Regions from separate parts of the Lachnospira eligens ATCC 27750 genome, predicted to be linked through region 2. Evidence: predicted binding sites of a transcription regulator. Region 2 holds the regulator's gene; the other holds the start of a gene.

Region 1 (8,236 bases), on a different replicon from region 2:
CAGGCTGAAAAGTTCCACAGACCTGTTATCTGTTTTGTTGATACACAGGGTGCTAACTGCGGTAAGGGCGCAGAAGAAAGAGGACAGGGACAGGCAATCGCCAACAACCTGTATGAGCTTACAGATGTTAAGACACCTATTATATCAGTAATGATTGGTGAAGGCGGGAGCGGCGGCGCACTTGCACTTGCTGTTGCGGATGAAGTATGGATGCTTGAAAATGCATATTATTCAGTAATCACACCTGAGTCATGTGCAAGTATTCTATTCAAAGATCCTAAGAGAGCGCCAGAGGCAGCAGAACATCTCAAGCTTACAGCATCAGACCTTAATAAAATGGGTATTGTAGAAAAGGTTGTTGAAGAACCGGAAGATTTTTCAGAAGAGAAAGAAACATCACATTTTATGAAAAAGCTTGCTGACGACCTTTCAAAAGAAATAAAGCAGTTAGAGAAGAAGCCGGTTGATAAGCTTCTTGATGACAGATATGAGAAATACAGAAAAATAGGCCGTTACAGCGAATACAGTGAGGCAGTAGGAGAGGTTCCTGGAGCAGCACAGTTACTTGGTGTATCACAGGCTCCTGCAAGAAAGAGAAGAGGATTATTTGGACGTGGCTAAGATATTAGTTTTAAATGGAAGTCCACATAAGAGTGCCAGCACTACAATGGCGGTAACCAACGCATTTGTAAAGGGAATGTGCGAAGGTGGTGAATACGAGTCGGAGATAATTACTATCTCCGACTTAAATGTTACTCCATGCATGGGCTGTCTTTCATGCTGGGCAAGGACTGAGGGCGAGTGTGTTATCAAAAATGATGACATGCCGGCAGTTAAGAAAAGAATAGAAGAAGCAGACATTATAATTGAAAGTTATCCGTTGTATTTTTTTGGCATGCCGGGACAGATGAAGCTTTTCACAGACAGACTTTTAAGCATGATGTGTACTTACAGGGGACAGAAGCCACCTGAAAATGGCGAGTCATTTCACGGCATAAGAAATCCAAAGACGGGACAGAAATTGGTTCTTATATCGGGATGTGCTTATTCGGAGTCAGAGTCAGTCTATGATTCGCTTCTTAAGGAATATGAGTGCATATGTGGTAAAAATGGATTTACAGCAATTCTATGTCCACAGTTAAAGACATTAATTGAACTGGGTGCAAGTTCAAGACTTGACAGATATTTATCAAAGTATGAGGCGGCTGGAAAAGAGTTTGCTGCGACAAAGCATTTGTCAGAGGAGACAAAGCAGAAGCTGTCAAAAGCTCCATTTTCAGAGGCAGTGTATAAGAATCTGCTTGATAATTTCTGGAGGGAGCAGAAGGAGGGCTAAATCCTCTCCTCGTCAATGGACTCGGATTTTACTTCGTAAAACAAGGAGGATGAGATTTGATAAAGATAGTTGTAGATTTGCTTGGTGCTGACAAGCCGCAGACAGAGCTTGTTTTGGGTGCAATCAGGGCAATCAGTGAGAATAAAGATTTGTATGTATATCTGATGGGAAGGAAGACCGAGCTGGAGGATTTCCTTGCCAATGTAACTTATGATGAATCGCAGCTTGAGATAGTGGACTGCACACAGGAGATAACTAATTATGATGACCCGGTTGACGCTTACCACGATAAGACTGATTCGTCCTTAATCAAGGGACTTAAAATGTGCCGCATGAATGAGGATATCGGTGGATTCGTGACATGTGGTGCAACAGGAGTTGTGCTTATAAGTTCTATCCTTATACTTGGCAAGTTAAATGCGACAAGACCGGCACTTTCAGTAGTTCTTAATGGCCGTAATGACAAGCCATTCTGTATAGTTGACTGCGGTGCCAATATTGACTGCAAGGCAGACCGTTTTGTCGATTTTGCAAGACTCGGTGTAGCTTACATGAAGACACTCGGAATTGAGAATCCGACAGTTGCAACACTTTCTAATGGCATTGAAGCTGGAAAGGGAAGTGATGTTATTAAGGAAGCTCATGAGCTTTTAGAAAAATGTGGTTTTAATTTCACAGGTAATATTGAAGGCAAAGAAGTGTTAGACGGCAACGCAGATGTTGTTGTATGTGATGGATTTGCAGGGAATGTGCTTCTTAAATCAATCGAGGGAACAGCAAAGGTTGTGTTTGATGATATAAGAAGGGCAGCAGCAGGTGCATCTGATACCCAAAAGGCACAGCTAGAGGCATTTATTGGCAGACTTGAGCCAAAGTTTGATTACAACAATGAAGGCGGAGCAATTCTTCTAGGCGTTAAGAAGCCGGTTGTTAAGGGACATGGAGCAGCAACGGACAAAACAGTGTATAATACAGTTAAGATTGCTTATGGACTTGCAAAGAATAATCTTGTGGAGAAGATAAGCGAGGAATTTGAGAAAAAGTAACATCCATTGAGGTGATTGAATAATGCAAAGAGAGAAAAACAACAATTTTATTCTTGATTTCACAGGTGTATATGATGATGAATTTGCTAAGGAAAAAACATCACTTACATGGATAGACTGCACTGATATTACAGGATGTGATATGTATGTATCAGACGAAGCTGAAAAACAGATAGGTGAAAGAGTTGATTCTGTTGGAATTCATGGAATACATTTTATTGATTCGGGTAACTACCATTATGTTACTAAGATAATGACTGACAGAATTAAGGAACCGTTTTCTTTAGTTGTATTTGATCACCATACCGATATGCAAAAACCTATGATTGAAGGATTAACAAGTTGCGGAGACTGGGCAGGAAAGGTGATTAAAGACAATCCGTATATTTGCCAGCTTATTCTGGTGGGACCAGAGAAGAAAGATATTAATGCGATTGGGTTAAGAAGTAATAAACTTATAACATATTCAGCACAGGAGATAAGAGCCGAAGCAATGGAATCTAAAACAAACCAGATTGATTTATCAGTTCCTGTATACATATCTATTGATAAGGATGTTCTTGATGAAAGCATAAGTGAAACCAATTGGAGTCAGGGACATATGAAGCTTGGGACATTAGAGCATATACTTGGGATAATTATAAGAAACCAGAAGGTTTTAGGTATTGATATATGTGGAGAATGTGATACAAATATGCCGCTTCCTGAATATATGGAAGATGAGGAAAAGAACGGAGAACTTAATAAAGAATTATATAATTTTCTTTTGAAACGACTGAAAAAATATAGTTTATAAATATTTTATAATTCCGCAATCCCATGTAAATACTGGGGTTGCGGGATTTTATAATTGGAAAATAAAAAAAATTAGCACTCACCCCTTGACAGTGCTAATAAAAAGGTATATAACGTAGCCAAGAACAAAGGAAGGGAACCAAAAGAGGTACGAAAGTAAAGGAAAGTACCTCAAGAGGTTACTGAAACATCCCGGTTCCAAAGAAACAAGGTAACAAGATAATGATATATGTTAAAGGAGGAATGACTTATGTTGATGCCTAGTATTTTTGGAGAGAATTTATTTAATGATGATTGGATGGACTTCGGATTTCCTGAAGTTGACAAGGCTTTATATGGTAAGCATGCAAATAATGTAATGAAGACTGATGTTAAGGAAACTGATACAGGTTATGAAGTTGATATTGATCTTCCAGGATTTAAGAAGGATGAAATTAATGCACAGCTTGATAACGGTTACCTTACAATAAGTGCTGCTAAGGGACTTGATAAGGATGAAAAGGATAAGAAAGGTAAATACATCCGTAAGGAAAGATATGCTGGTGCTATGAGCCGTAGCTTCTATGTAGGTGAAGGTGTCACACAGGAAGATATCAAGGCTAAGTATGAAGATGGTATCTTAAGACTTTCAGTTCCTAAGAAAGAAGCTAAAGCAGTTGAGAATAAGAAGTACATTGCTATTGAAGGCTAATGACTAATCATTTATTATTGAATTAGAAAGGGAGCGATTGTTATGGATAAGAATCCAAAGCATCCATTAAAGAAAAAGAAAGTACATCAGAAGATGAATGTTGCAGACCACAGTGTCGAGGAACAGGCAGCTTTTGGTAAGCATAAGAAACACACATATGAATAAATGATTTTAATCCCGTGACGGTTGTATGACTGTCGCGGGATTTTTATTTAATCAGCAATTGCTAAATATGAAATTTTAAGAATATATGCCATTGGAAGCCGCGTGTGTGGTATTATAGAAACTGTTTAAAAATATGTGGAAAGAAGGCAGGGTTTATATGTCATTAGAAAAAGCACTTGGATATCTGGAGAAAGCAGGATACAGAGAGCATGTAATACAGCTTGGTGAATCAACAGCCACGGTTGCAATGGCAGCGGAGGCACTTGGAGTCGAGCCAGGAAGGATAGCCAAGACAATGTCTTTTCTTCAGGGCGACAAGGCAGTATTGATAATCACAGAAGGAACTGCGAAGATAGATAACAGAAAATATAAAGACACATTTCATGTAAAAGCAAAGATGATACCATTTGAAGAGGTTGAGAATATAATCGGACACGCTCCCGGTGGAGTCTGTCCATTTGGCATTAATGAGGGCATTGATGTATATCTTGATGAAAGCCTTAAACAGTTCGATATTGTGTATCCGGCAGCAGGTGACGACCATTCTGCGGTGAAACTTACAATTGCTGAGTTAGAAGACGCTTCACAGGCTAAGGGCTGGGTTGATGTGTGCAAGGAGGCGGAAAATGTTTAACAGAGAAGATAACACATATAACGAAATCAGGGAAAAGTCATTATTCCAGTGGCTTGATGAGATGGAAAAGCATGAAGACATAGCGGTTCGTGGAGGTGTTAAACTGACACGGGAATATATACAGCATTTAAAAGATGAAAATAAGAGGCTTGAAGAGCAGAATAAGCTGAAAAATGAATATCTTAAGAAGGTTGTGGGAAGATAAAGCATTTACAAGGTAGAATCATGAACATACAGGTAATAAAATCCAGAAGAAGAACAATAGGAATAGAGGTTCACGCAGATGGGAAAGTGATAGTAAGAACTCCATTGCGAATGTCATCAGCAGCGATTAACCGATTTATAGAAGAACATGATGAATGGATCAGGAAGAAACTGGATTTTGTCAGACAGAAATCAGATAACAGACACGGTACAGGTGCGCCGGGTATTGAATGTCTGTCGAATCAGGAACTTGATAATATAAAGGATACATTTGAAAAGAGAGTACAGTATTACTGTGATATAATGAATGTGAGCGTTGGAAGAATAACTATCCGTAACCAGAAAACAAGGTGGGGAAGCTGTAGTTCTAAAGGCAATGTGAATTTCAACTACCAGTTGTATTATATGCCGCAGGAGCTGATGGATTATGTAATCGTGCATGAGCTTTCGCACAGAAGGCATATGAATCATTCGGCAGAATTCTGGGCGGAGGTTGAAAAATACTGTCCGGAGTATAGAACATACAGAAAGCAGTTAAAGGGATATGAACTTACTTAGAGGAGGCATTTTATGATAAGCAGATAATGATGTGTAGATTGAGCGGAAACATTAGTAACTATAATCATAGAAAAGAGGTATACATATGGAATTACAGGCAGTAATGGAGAAAAGAAGAAGCATAAGAAATTATAATCCAGAGAGAAAGGTTACTAAGGAACAGCTTGAGGAACTTATTAAGGCTGCGTCATATGCACCTTCATGGAAGAATCTGCAGACATCAAGATATTACTGTGTATTATCTGAAAATGCGGTGAAAGAACTTAGAGAAAAATGTCTTCCGGAATTTAATCAGGCTAATTCGGAAGGAGCAGGCGCATATATAGTCACAACATTTGTAAAGGGAATGGTCGGCTTTGATAAGAATACAGGCAGTCCGGTTAATGAGGCTGGTGACGGCTGGGGCTATTATGACCTTGGTCTGCAGAATGATAATCTGCTTCTTAAAGCTGCTGAACTGGGGCTTGATACTCTGGTAATGGGCATTAGAGATGGTGAGGCGTTAAGAGAATTGCTTAATATTCCAGACAGTGAAAATGTTGTGTCTGTTATTGCTGTCGGCCACAGGGGACAAGAGCCACCTGAAAGACCTAAGAGAAAAGAGCTTGATGCTGTCGCAAAATTTATATAATGATTATAAATCTAGAACTGGAGCAAGAAAGCTAATAGATAAAATGATGAAAGCAGCACAATACAAGCAGGCAGGCTTTGGAGTTGTAAATGATGAGCATATTTAAAAAGAAACACACACAATCCTATGATAAAATGAATAAGAAACCGGTACTGAAAACAAGCGTATGCACAGGTGAGCAGGTTGCAGGATTTCAGGATATCCATACCGGTAAGATAGAGGAGATAATGCTGATTAAGCAGACTGGGGATATAGATACATTTAAACAAATGTATGGAATTGATGGAGAGATACCAAAGGTATACTAAATATTTACAGGTAAAGAGGACTATGAACATACCAGAAAGAGCAACGAAGGAACAGACAGAGGCAATAACACAGACAGAAGGCAACATAAGGGTTGCGTCAGTTCCAGGTTCGGGAAAAACATTTGTACTTACATATAGAATAGCATATCTTATAACAGAACTGTTCGTTGAGCCATCATCTATTGTGGCGCTTACATTTACAAACAAGGCAGCTTCGCAGATGAAGCACAGGTTAAGGAATATTGTTGGTGATAATGCCAACTGTTTTACGGGAACATTTCACGGATATTGTAACATGTTTCTTAAAGAGGAGATTCACAGGCTGACATTTCCCAAGACATTCACGATTCTTGATAAGAAGGCAGAGCTGGAGATGATTAAGGACGTGGCAGAGGATATGGGAATATCGCTCAAGGACAATACTGCGAAGAAGATAATGAGTGATATAGACATAACCAAGCAGGATATGTCCTATGTTGAGCTTATGGCAGGCGTTGATAAGACAGAGCTTAAAAGAAGGGCTTCCAGCGAGAAAAACGTGGATAAAAAGGTTTTCTATAATTATCTTAAGAGACAGTGTGACAATTATGCTCTGGACTTTGAAGACCTTATTAATTTCACTTTATATATTTTAAACAGGAATGAAGATGTGCGGATTCGCTGGCAGGAAAAATGCCAGTATGTACTGTGCGACGAGTATCAGGATGTCAATATGAAACAGGATATGCTGCTTCACATTCTAAGCGGTTTGTATCAGAATCTGTTCGTGGTAGGTGACGACGACCAGAATATATATACATGGCGTGGTTCTGACCCTGAATACATGATTAATTTTGACAAAACACATGAAAATCTGCAGGATTATTCACTTACTGAGAATTTCAGGAGTACTCCTCAGATTGTAAATGCAGCGAAATCCCTTATCTCTGCTAATCAGAACAGGCTTGAAAAGCAGATGATTTCTAACAGACCAGATGGCAATAAGCCGGTATTCAATGCAGCTGACACGGAGGAGAAAGAGTCTTTGTGGATAGCTGATACTATTCTTGATAATGTCGCTAAGAATATGAAGTACAGCGACCATACTATATTGGTGCGGGCTGCTTCACAGACAAGGTCGTTAGAGGAAGCATTTATAAAAAGAAAAGTTCCTTACAAGATACTAAGCGGTGCGAAATTCTATGAAAGCGAAGAGATAAGAACGGTGCTTTCATACATGAGAATGGTGTACAGTCTTACGGACATGGATTTGCTGTATACTATATCCAGACCGAGAAGGGGCTTTGGTAAGAAGTCTGTTGAGAAGCTTAAAAATGCAGCAGCACAGAACAACTGCAGTCTTTTCAAGGCACTTGGAAAGCAGATTGAAGATGGCGATATAACACAGAAAAATGTTATAGAATATTACAATGCAATCAGTGAATTGCATGATACATATGTTACTTATACCTGTACTGATATAGTAAACAAATGTCTTGATATGGGATATCGTAAGGCGTTGGAGCAGGACATCGACCAGACCAGACTTGATAATGTGTCAGAGCTTATCAGGACTATTACGGCACTGGAGGAAGATAATCAGGAAAAGGTTGAGCTGGCTGATCTGTTAAGCCATTTTGCATTATTTTCAGCGCAAGATGAGGACGGAGAGTATAATGTTGTAAAAGTAATGACAATTCATACAGCAAAAGGACTTGAGTTTGATACAGTATTTGTTCCAGGACTCGTTGAAGGACAGTTTCCAAGCAGCAGGCTTCGTAATGAAGACGAATATGAAGAGGAAAGAAGATTGTTGTATGTTGCAATGACGAGGGCTAAGAATATGCTTTACCTCAGCACTTATAGAAAGAAAGATGGCCGTTTCGCTG
Region 2 (8,236 bases):
GGTTATTAAGGCATTAGGTATTAAATGTGTTATTGCCAAATCATATGCAAGAATATTCTTCAGAAATTCTATTAATAACGGACTTCTCCTTATAGAGAATGCAGACCTTCACGACGAAGTTACGGAAGGCGATACTATTGATGTTGAAGTAAATGCAAAGATTACACACAATGGAAAAGCATATCCTATTGCTTCACTTCCTGATAATCTTGTGGATATACTTAATGCAGGCGGACTTGTTAAGGCAATGAGAAAGCTTAACGGTCTTGACTAAGACAGGGAGAGGTAAGAATAATGGGACATACAATTATTGAGAAGATTATTGGAAAGAATATTGGCAGGGAAGTAAAGCCGGGAGATATCGTAACTGTTAATGTTGACAGAGTAATGATTCATGATATTTTCATTCCATTTGTTAAAGAAAAATTCGAGGAAATGGGATTCACTAAGATATGGGACCCTGATAAGGCTGTTCTTATATATGACCATCTTGTTCCAGCAAGTCAGGTTGATGATACAAGACATTTCCGTATTGGTAATGAATTTGTGGAAGAATACGGAATGAAGAATATCCACCGTTCAGACGGAATCTGCCATCAGTTAATGACAGAGGCAGGTTATGTAAAGCCGGGAGATATCGCATTTGGTACAGACAGCCACACAACAACATACGGCTGTGTTGGTGCATTTTCATCAGGTATCGGATATACAGAGATGGCAAGTGTATTAGGAACAGGCAAAATGTGGGTTAAAGTTCCACAGACTATCAAGGTAACAGTTAATGGAAAGCTTCCTGAAAATGTGCGTTCAAAGGATATCATATTAAGACTTATCGGTGACCTTGGAGCAGATGGCGCAACTTATCAGGCACTTGAATTCACAGGTTCAACAATTGACGAGATGAGCGTTGCAAGCCGTATGACTATGTCTAACATGGCTATTGAAGCCGGTGCCAAATGTGCTCTTTTTACACCAGATGAAAAGACAGCAGAGTACTGTAATGTAGAACTTACAGATGAATTAAAGGATTTAAAGGGAGATGCGGATGCAGTATATGCAAGAGAGATTACATATAATGCAGAGGATTTAGTTCCAGTTATTGCATGTCCATCACAGGTAGATAACATCAAGCCTGTTACAGAGCTTGCCGGAACAGCAGTAGATCAGGTATTCATCGGTTCATGTACTAATGGAAGATTAGAGGATCTTCAGTGTGCAGCAGCTATTCTTAAGGGTAAGAAGGTTGCACCATTTGTCAAGTTAATAGTTACTCCTGCAAGCCGCAAGATATATAAAGAAGCTCTTGCAGACGGAACACTTGAGACACTTGTTGAAGCCGGAGCAATTGTTACACATCCAGGATGCGGATTATGCTGTGGACGAACAGGCGGAATTCTTACTGACGGAGAGGTAGTTGTTGCAACTAACAACAGAAACTTCCTTGGAAGAATGGGAACAAGCAAGGTTAAGATATTCCTTGCGTCTCCAGCTACAGCAGCAGCAAGTGCTATTGCTGGAAAGATTGTGGAGGCTTAAAAACAGACAGACTTTACATAATTTCTGAAATTCTTAGACAATATAATATTGTGATAAAGGGAGGCATATTCTACGGAGGATATGCCTTCTATGTAATTAGGGGTATAAGTTATATTTACAAGGCCTGAAAGCATGTCAACGGCCTTGTTATATGCAATTGCAGCTTCCGCTTCGGATGAGAATTCACCGAGTATATAGTCGCCGTTAATATGAATCCTGGTTCTGTACATAATTCGTCCATTCTTAGTAAACTGGGAAACACCATTGTATTTATTGACAACAAGAATGTTTTCGTATCTGTAATCATGCGTATCCCCATTTTTAAATACATAATCCCTGCCTTTTACAGAGTGGCTTCTTACTCCGAATCTTGAGAGAATGCTTGTCTGCATTCCATAATCATTTACAAAATAATATCCTCCGCGGCTCATAATTGTGTGGTTGGAATAGTAAAAAAGGTCATCAGTAGAAAACTGTAAAACCTCATGTTCTTTGAGAAAATACAGGAAATATTTATGGCACATATATATAGGTGTCTTTATATAAATGTTGTTATCCCTGAAATTGATAAGTGAGATGTATTTACCAAGAGAAAGTGTCATTGCTTCATTATATGAAGTTGTTCTGTGGTCAGTATCAATCCAGTGGTCAGAAGAATTGTTTATTATCTCACAGGCTTCGTTGTACATGGCATGACAGGAAGCCTCGTCAGAGGAACTTCCGAGGCTGATGTGTTTATTCTTATATGTAAATGACGCACGGTAATATATTTCACCGCTTTTCTTTCTTGCCTCGTAAACTCCTGTCATGGTGAGTCTCCTTTAAATATTGTTACATGGATTATAACATATATTAAAAGAATGCGGGAAAACATATAAGTGAAATGTGTAGAAAATGTGGCAAAATATCAAACAAATGATGAAACTGATATATAAAGGTATTGTTTTTGCACAGAAGTCTGTTGTATAATATCAAAAGCCTACGACGTTTTCGCAGGCACACTATATTAATTATGAGGTGTATTAAAGATGAGCATGTTCTACAGAAGTACTAGAGACGACAGTGTTAAGGTTACTGCATCGCAGGCTATATTAAAGGGGCTGGCAGCAGACGGAGGACTTTTTGTACCAGAGAGTATTCCATCATTAGATAAAAGCTTAGAAGAGTTGTCTAAGATGAATTATAAGGAAGTTGCTTATGAAGTTATGAAGCTTATGCTTGATGATTTCACAGAGGAAGAACTTAAGAGCTGTATAGACAGAGCTTATGATTCTAAGTTTGATACAGAGGAGATGACTCCACTTGTTAAAGTTGAGAATGAATATTTCCTTGAACTTTTCCATGGAGCTACAATAGCTTTCAAGGATATGGCACTTTCTATACTTCCACATCTTCTTACAACTTCTGCAAAGAAGAACAATGTTAAGAATGAAATTGTCATTCTTACAGCTACATCAGGAGATACAGGAAAGGCAGCTTTAGCTGGATTTGCTAATGTTCCTGGAACTAAGATTATCGTATTCTATCCTAAGAATGGTGTAAGCCCAATTCAGGAGAAGCAGATGGTTACACAGAAGGGTGACAATACATATGTAATCGGGATCAAGGGTAACTTTGATGATGCGCAGACAGGTGTTAAGAATATTTTCTCTGATAAGGAATTAGAGAAGGTTATGAATGATGCCGGATTCCAGTTCTCATCAGCTAATTCAATCAATATCGGAAGACTTGTTCCTCAGATTGTCTACTATGTATATGCATATGCCAAGTTATTAGCTAATGGAGAGATTAAGGATGGCGAGAAGATAAATGTAGTTGTTCCTACAGGTAACTTTGGTAATATCTTAGCTGCATTTTATGCTAAGAACATGGGACTTCCTATTAATAAGTTTATCTGCGCATCTAATGAGAATAAGGTATTATATGATTTCTTTACAACAGGTGAGTACGACAGAAACAGAGAATTCGTTCTTACAACTTCACCATCTATGGATATTCTTATTTCAAGCAACCTTGAGAGACTTATATACAGAATTGCCGGCAATAATGCAGCTAAGAATGCAGAGCTTATGGCATCATTAAAGTCAGAAGGAAAATACAAGATTACAGATGATATGAAAGCACAGTTAGCTGACTTCTATGGCAATTATGCTACAGAGGCAGAGGACGCTGCTACAATCAAGAAGATATATGAAGATTGCGGATATGTAATCGATACACATACATCAGTTGCTGCAACTGTATATGATAAGTACAGAAAGGAAACTGGCGATACAACTAAAACAGTTATTGCTTCAACAGCAAGCCCATATAAGTTTACAAGAAGTGTTATGAATGCTATTGATTCTAAGTATGATTCAATGGGAGACTTCGAACTTGTAGATGAGCTTAGCAAGATAAGCAATGTCAAAGTTCCTAACGCAATTGAAGAAATCAGAACAGCACCAGTTCTTCATGATACTGTATGTGATTCTGATAAGATGTGTGATGAAGTTAAGAAGATTCTTGGAATCTAATATTATAAGAAAATAAAAATCTCCGGACCGTGTGATGATGGTCCGGAGTTTTTTTATTTATCTGTCAACAATTACTCCCTGACAGCCAAGTTCAAGCCATCTTTGATAAAATACAGAAAATTTATATGTTTTTATTTCTCCTAACAGAGGATCAGCCGTGTATACTTCATCTGCTGATGCATCAAATCCAATCATAACCAGGCAGTGTTCCATACCGGGCCAGATAACAAGCTGACCATCCTTAGCAATCCATACAGAAGAACCATAATCAATAGAATTCATATTCATAGCTGCCCACACAATAACAGGCTGTCCATTTTCAACATACTGGCAGAGCTGGTCGATTGAGGCTCCAGATATATTAATGGCATGGGCACCATACAGATTAGCACAATCTGTAATAACTGGAGCATAGCAGCCGTATGATGATTTATCAAAAGGTGTTCCTACAAAAGCTGTGTTAGGATTGGCAGCAGGGTAGTCTTCTTTTTTTAAATAATTAGCAGCCAGGTCTGTCTTATCAGCATCATATCCAAGATAGTTAAGAACCATAGTGAGAGATGTGACTTCACAGCCGGTAGGAAGCTCCGGTAACTGATTCAGACACGGAAAATTATCTATATACGCTTTTCTTCCAGATGTCAGTAGTTCTTTCAGTTCATTTTCAGAATGAATTGTATTGTGAAAATCTTTATAAGAATCCTCTGGATTATTATTTTTATTATTATCCTGTGAACTGTCAGAATTATTAACTTCTCCACGCGATAAATCATCCGATGAAATAGTCCCAACTGGTGTTATGTTAATACTTACATTATCAGGAGAAGAATTTTTCATATTGATAAGGAATGATGATATTGTAACAGATGCAGCGATAAGAGAAAGTATAAGCAGAATCTTTAAAAATGTTTTTTTTGAACTGTGTTTTTTCATTATAACTCCTTGGTAAATATCTCTATATATAATAATGATATTTATAGCTGAATTATATAGTATGTTAAGATTCTGTTCAATAAATTTATAAATTATTTATAGAAAAAAGAAATATTATTGTTGACATCACGAAAGGGTAGTGATATCTTAAATGTATCGATATTAGCACTCCAATCTGATGAGTGCTAACAAGATGAAAGGAGAGGATGCCATGGAGACGGATGGACGACTGGATGACCGTAAGGTTAAGATACTTAAAGCTGTTATTCAGAATTATCTTGATACCGGAGAACCGGTTGGCTCAAGAACGATTTCCAAGCTGACTGACTTACAGCTAAGTTCAGCAACTATAAGGAATGAGATGGCAGACTTAGAAGAGCTTGGCTACATTGTACAGCCACATACCTCTGCTGGAAGAATTCCAACTGATAAGGGTTACAGATTATATGTTGACGATTTAATGGCCCAGAAAGAGGAAGAGATATCCTTAAGAGAACAGCAGGTTGGTGATAAAGAGAAAGAACTTGATTCTATGAAGGATGCCTTATCAGAGAAGGTAGACAGAGTAGAGGAGCTTCTTCAGAATGTAGCAAAGGTTCTGGCGAATAATACTAATTATGCCACGATGATAACAACTCCTAAGGTAACTGGTAATAAGTTAAGATTTGTTCAGCTTTCACAGCTTGAACCGAATAAGCTTCTTGCTGTTATTGTTATGGAAGGTAATCTTATAAGGAACAAGGTTATAACTATCAGCGAGGATATTTCACCAGAGAATCTTCTGAAGCTTAATCTTCTTCTTAATACAACACTCACAGGTCTTACATTGCAGGAAATGCATCTGGGACTTATATCCAAGATGGAGAGCCAGGCAGGTGAGCATATGGGTATTGTTAAAGAAGTGTTAGACGCGATTGTTGAGACTATAAGTAAGGCTGACGACCTGAAGATATACACAAGCGGCGCAACTAACATATTCAAGTATCCGGAGCTTAGTGATTCCGGGAAAGCAAGTGAGCTTATATATGCCTTGGAGGAAAAACAGGGCTTGTCTGGACTTGTTAATGACAAGGATGATTCAGATAAGACTGAAGATGATAACCACGGCATTCAGGTATATATAGGAAATGAAACACCGGTTGAGTCCATGAAGGACTGTAGTGTGGTAACAGCCACATATGAATTGCAGGATGGAATGAAGGGAACAATTGGTATTATTGGACCGAAGCGTATGGATTATGAAAAGGTTGTTGATACCTTAAAAGAGATGCAGACGCATTTGGATGATGTATTTAAGAAAACTTAGGAAAGGTTGGTATTGAAGTGTCAAAGGATGTAAAGAAAAAGAAATCAGAAGAGACAGTTCAGGATGAAGTAAAGAATCAGGAGACTGATGCTAAGAAAGAAGAAGCCTGCAACTGCGAATCAGAATGTAAGGCTGATGAAAGTCAGAATACATGTGAAGCTGATGAATCAGACAAGGCCGAGGCACAGGATGAGAGCACTGAGAGCTCTAAGAAGAAAGATCCTAAGGATGCAGTTATAGAAGAACTTCAGGACAGAGTAAAGAGGCAGATGGCTGAGTTTGATAATTTCAGAAAGAGAACAGAGAAAGAGAAATCTACTATGTTCGAGATGGGAGCCTCAGATATCATTAAGAAGCTTTTACCTATTGTTGATAATTTCGACAGAGGATTTAAGAGTGTGACAGATGAGGAACTTGAAACTCCATTCGCTAAGGGAATGGATATGGTTCACAAGCAGCTTTTAAAGATGCTTGAGGATGCAGATGTTAAGCCTATTGAAGCTTTAGGCGGTGAGTTCAATCCAGATTTCCACAATGCAGTAATGCATGTCGAGGATGATTCAGTTGGAGAGAACATCGTAGTTGAAGAGTTTGAGAAGGGCTACACATACAGAGACCAGGTTATAAGACACAGCATGGTCAAGGTTGCTAACTAGCGATAAGCCAGAAAGCATATGTAACACAAGGTATTAATCAATTTAATTATAGAAAGGACATTTTATCATGGGAAAGATTATTGGTATTGATTTAGGTACAACTAATTCTTGCGTAGCTGTAATGGAAGGTGGTAAGCCAGTTGTTATCGCTAACGCAGAAGGTTTAAGAACTACTCCTTCAGTAGTTGCATTTTCAAAGACAGGAGAGAGACTTGTAGGTGATCCTGCAAAGCGTCAGGCAGTTACTAATGCTGATAAGACAATCTCTTCTATCAAGAGACATATGGGTACAGATTACAAGGTTGAGATTGATGGAAAGAAATATACTCCACAGGAAATCTCAGCTATGATTTTACAGAAGTTAAAGTCAGATGCAGAGAATTATCTTGGTGAGAAGGTTACAGAGGCAGTTATAACAGTTCCTGCTTACTTCAACGATGCACAGCGTCAGGCTACTAAGGATGCTGGTAAGATTGCAGGTCTTGATGTAAAGCGTATTATCAACGAGCCTACAGCAGCTGCTTTAGCTTATGGTCTTGATAATGAGCATGAGCAGAAGATTATGGTTTACGATTTAGGTGGTGGTACATTCGATGTGTCTATTATCGAAATCGGTGATGGTGTAATTGAAGTTCTTGCTACAGCTGGTAATAACAAGCTTGGTGGTGATGATTTCGATAATGCTGTTACACAGTATATGTTAAATGATTTCAAGGCTAAGGAAGGCGTTGACCTTTCTAAGGATACAATGGCTCTTCAGAGACTTAAGGAAGCAGCTGAGAAGGCTAAGAAGGAACTTTCAAGCACAACTCAGACAGAAATCAATCTTCCTTACATCACAGCTACAGCTGAAGGACCAAAGCACTTTGAGATGACTCTTACAAGAGCTAAATTCGATGAATTAACACATGACCTTGTAGAAAAGACTGCAGAGCCAGTTAAGAATGCACTTTCAGATGCAGGTCTTACAGCTTCAGAGCTTTCAAAGGTATTATTAGTTGGTGGTTCTACAAGAATCCCTGCTGTACAGGATAAGGTTAAGTCATTAACAGGACATGAGCCAAGCAAGACTCTTAACCCAGATGAGTGCGTAGCTATCGGTGCTTCTATCCAGGGTGGTAAGTTAGCTGGTGATGCAGGTGCTGGTGATATCCTTCTTCTTGATGTAACACCACTTTCACTTTCAATCGAGACAATGGGTGGTATTGCTACAAGACTTATTGAGAGAAATACAACTATTCCTACAAAGAAGAGTCAGATTTTCTCTACAGCTGCTGATAACCAGACAG

What was found. The regulator HrcA, encoded in region 2, represses chaperone genes, less so after heat shock. The targets are predictions, from matches to a motif close to TGTTAGCACTCNNNNNNNNNGAGTGCTAACA.
Region 1: a site for HrcA is predicted at 3,248-3,278, ahead of EUBELI_RS11595 (Hsp20/alpha crystallin family protein). Genes of this name have one in related genera too.

The regions. Positions count from the first base shown of each region.
Region 1 is NC_012780.1:216,499-224,734, reverse strand. It holds gene EUBELI_RS11615 (acetyl-CoA carboxylase carboxyltransferase subunit alpha) at 1-621, shown strand, start outside; gene EUBELI_RS11610 (flavodoxin family protein) at 614-1,336, shown strand; gene plsX (phosphate acyltransferase PlsX) at 1,393-2,382, shown strand; gene EUBELI_RS11600 (arginase family protein) at 2,405-3,178, shown strand; gene EUBELI_RS11595 (Hsp20/alpha crystallin family protein) at 3,428-3,868, shown strand; gene EUBELI_RS14845 (hypothetical protein) at 3,911-4,033, shown strand; gene EUBELI_RS11590 (YbaK/EbsC family protein) at 4,191-4,667, shown strand; gene EUBELI_RS11585 (hypothetical protein) at 4,660-4,872, shown strand; gene EUBELI_RS11580 (M48 family metallopeptidase) at 4,893-5,429, shown strand; gene EUBELI_RS11575 (nitroreductase family protein) at 5,515-6,060, shown strand; gene EUBELI_RS11570 (hypothetical protein) at 6,153-6,368, shown strand; gene EUBELI_RS11565 (ATP-dependent helicase) at 6,391-8,236, shown strand, end outside.
Region 2 is NC_012778.1:1,399,343-1,407,578, reverse strand. It holds gene EUBELI_RS06620 (LeuD/DmdB family oxidoreductase small subunit) at 1-274, shown strand, start outside; gene EUBELI_RS06615 (3-isopropylmalate dehydratase large subunit) at 295-1,536, shown strand; gene EUBELI_RS06610 (AP2/ERF family transcription factor) at 1,533-2,345, opposite strand; gene thrC (threonine synthase) at 2,565-4,052, shown strand; gene EUBELI_RS06600 (C39 family peptidase) at 4,110-4,985, opposite strand; gene hrcA (heat-inducible transcriptional repressor HrcA) at 5,197-6,291, shown strand; gene grpE (nucleotide exchange factor GrpE) at 6,309-6,947, shown strand; gene dnaK (molecular chaperone DnaK) at 7,015-8,236, shown strand, end outside.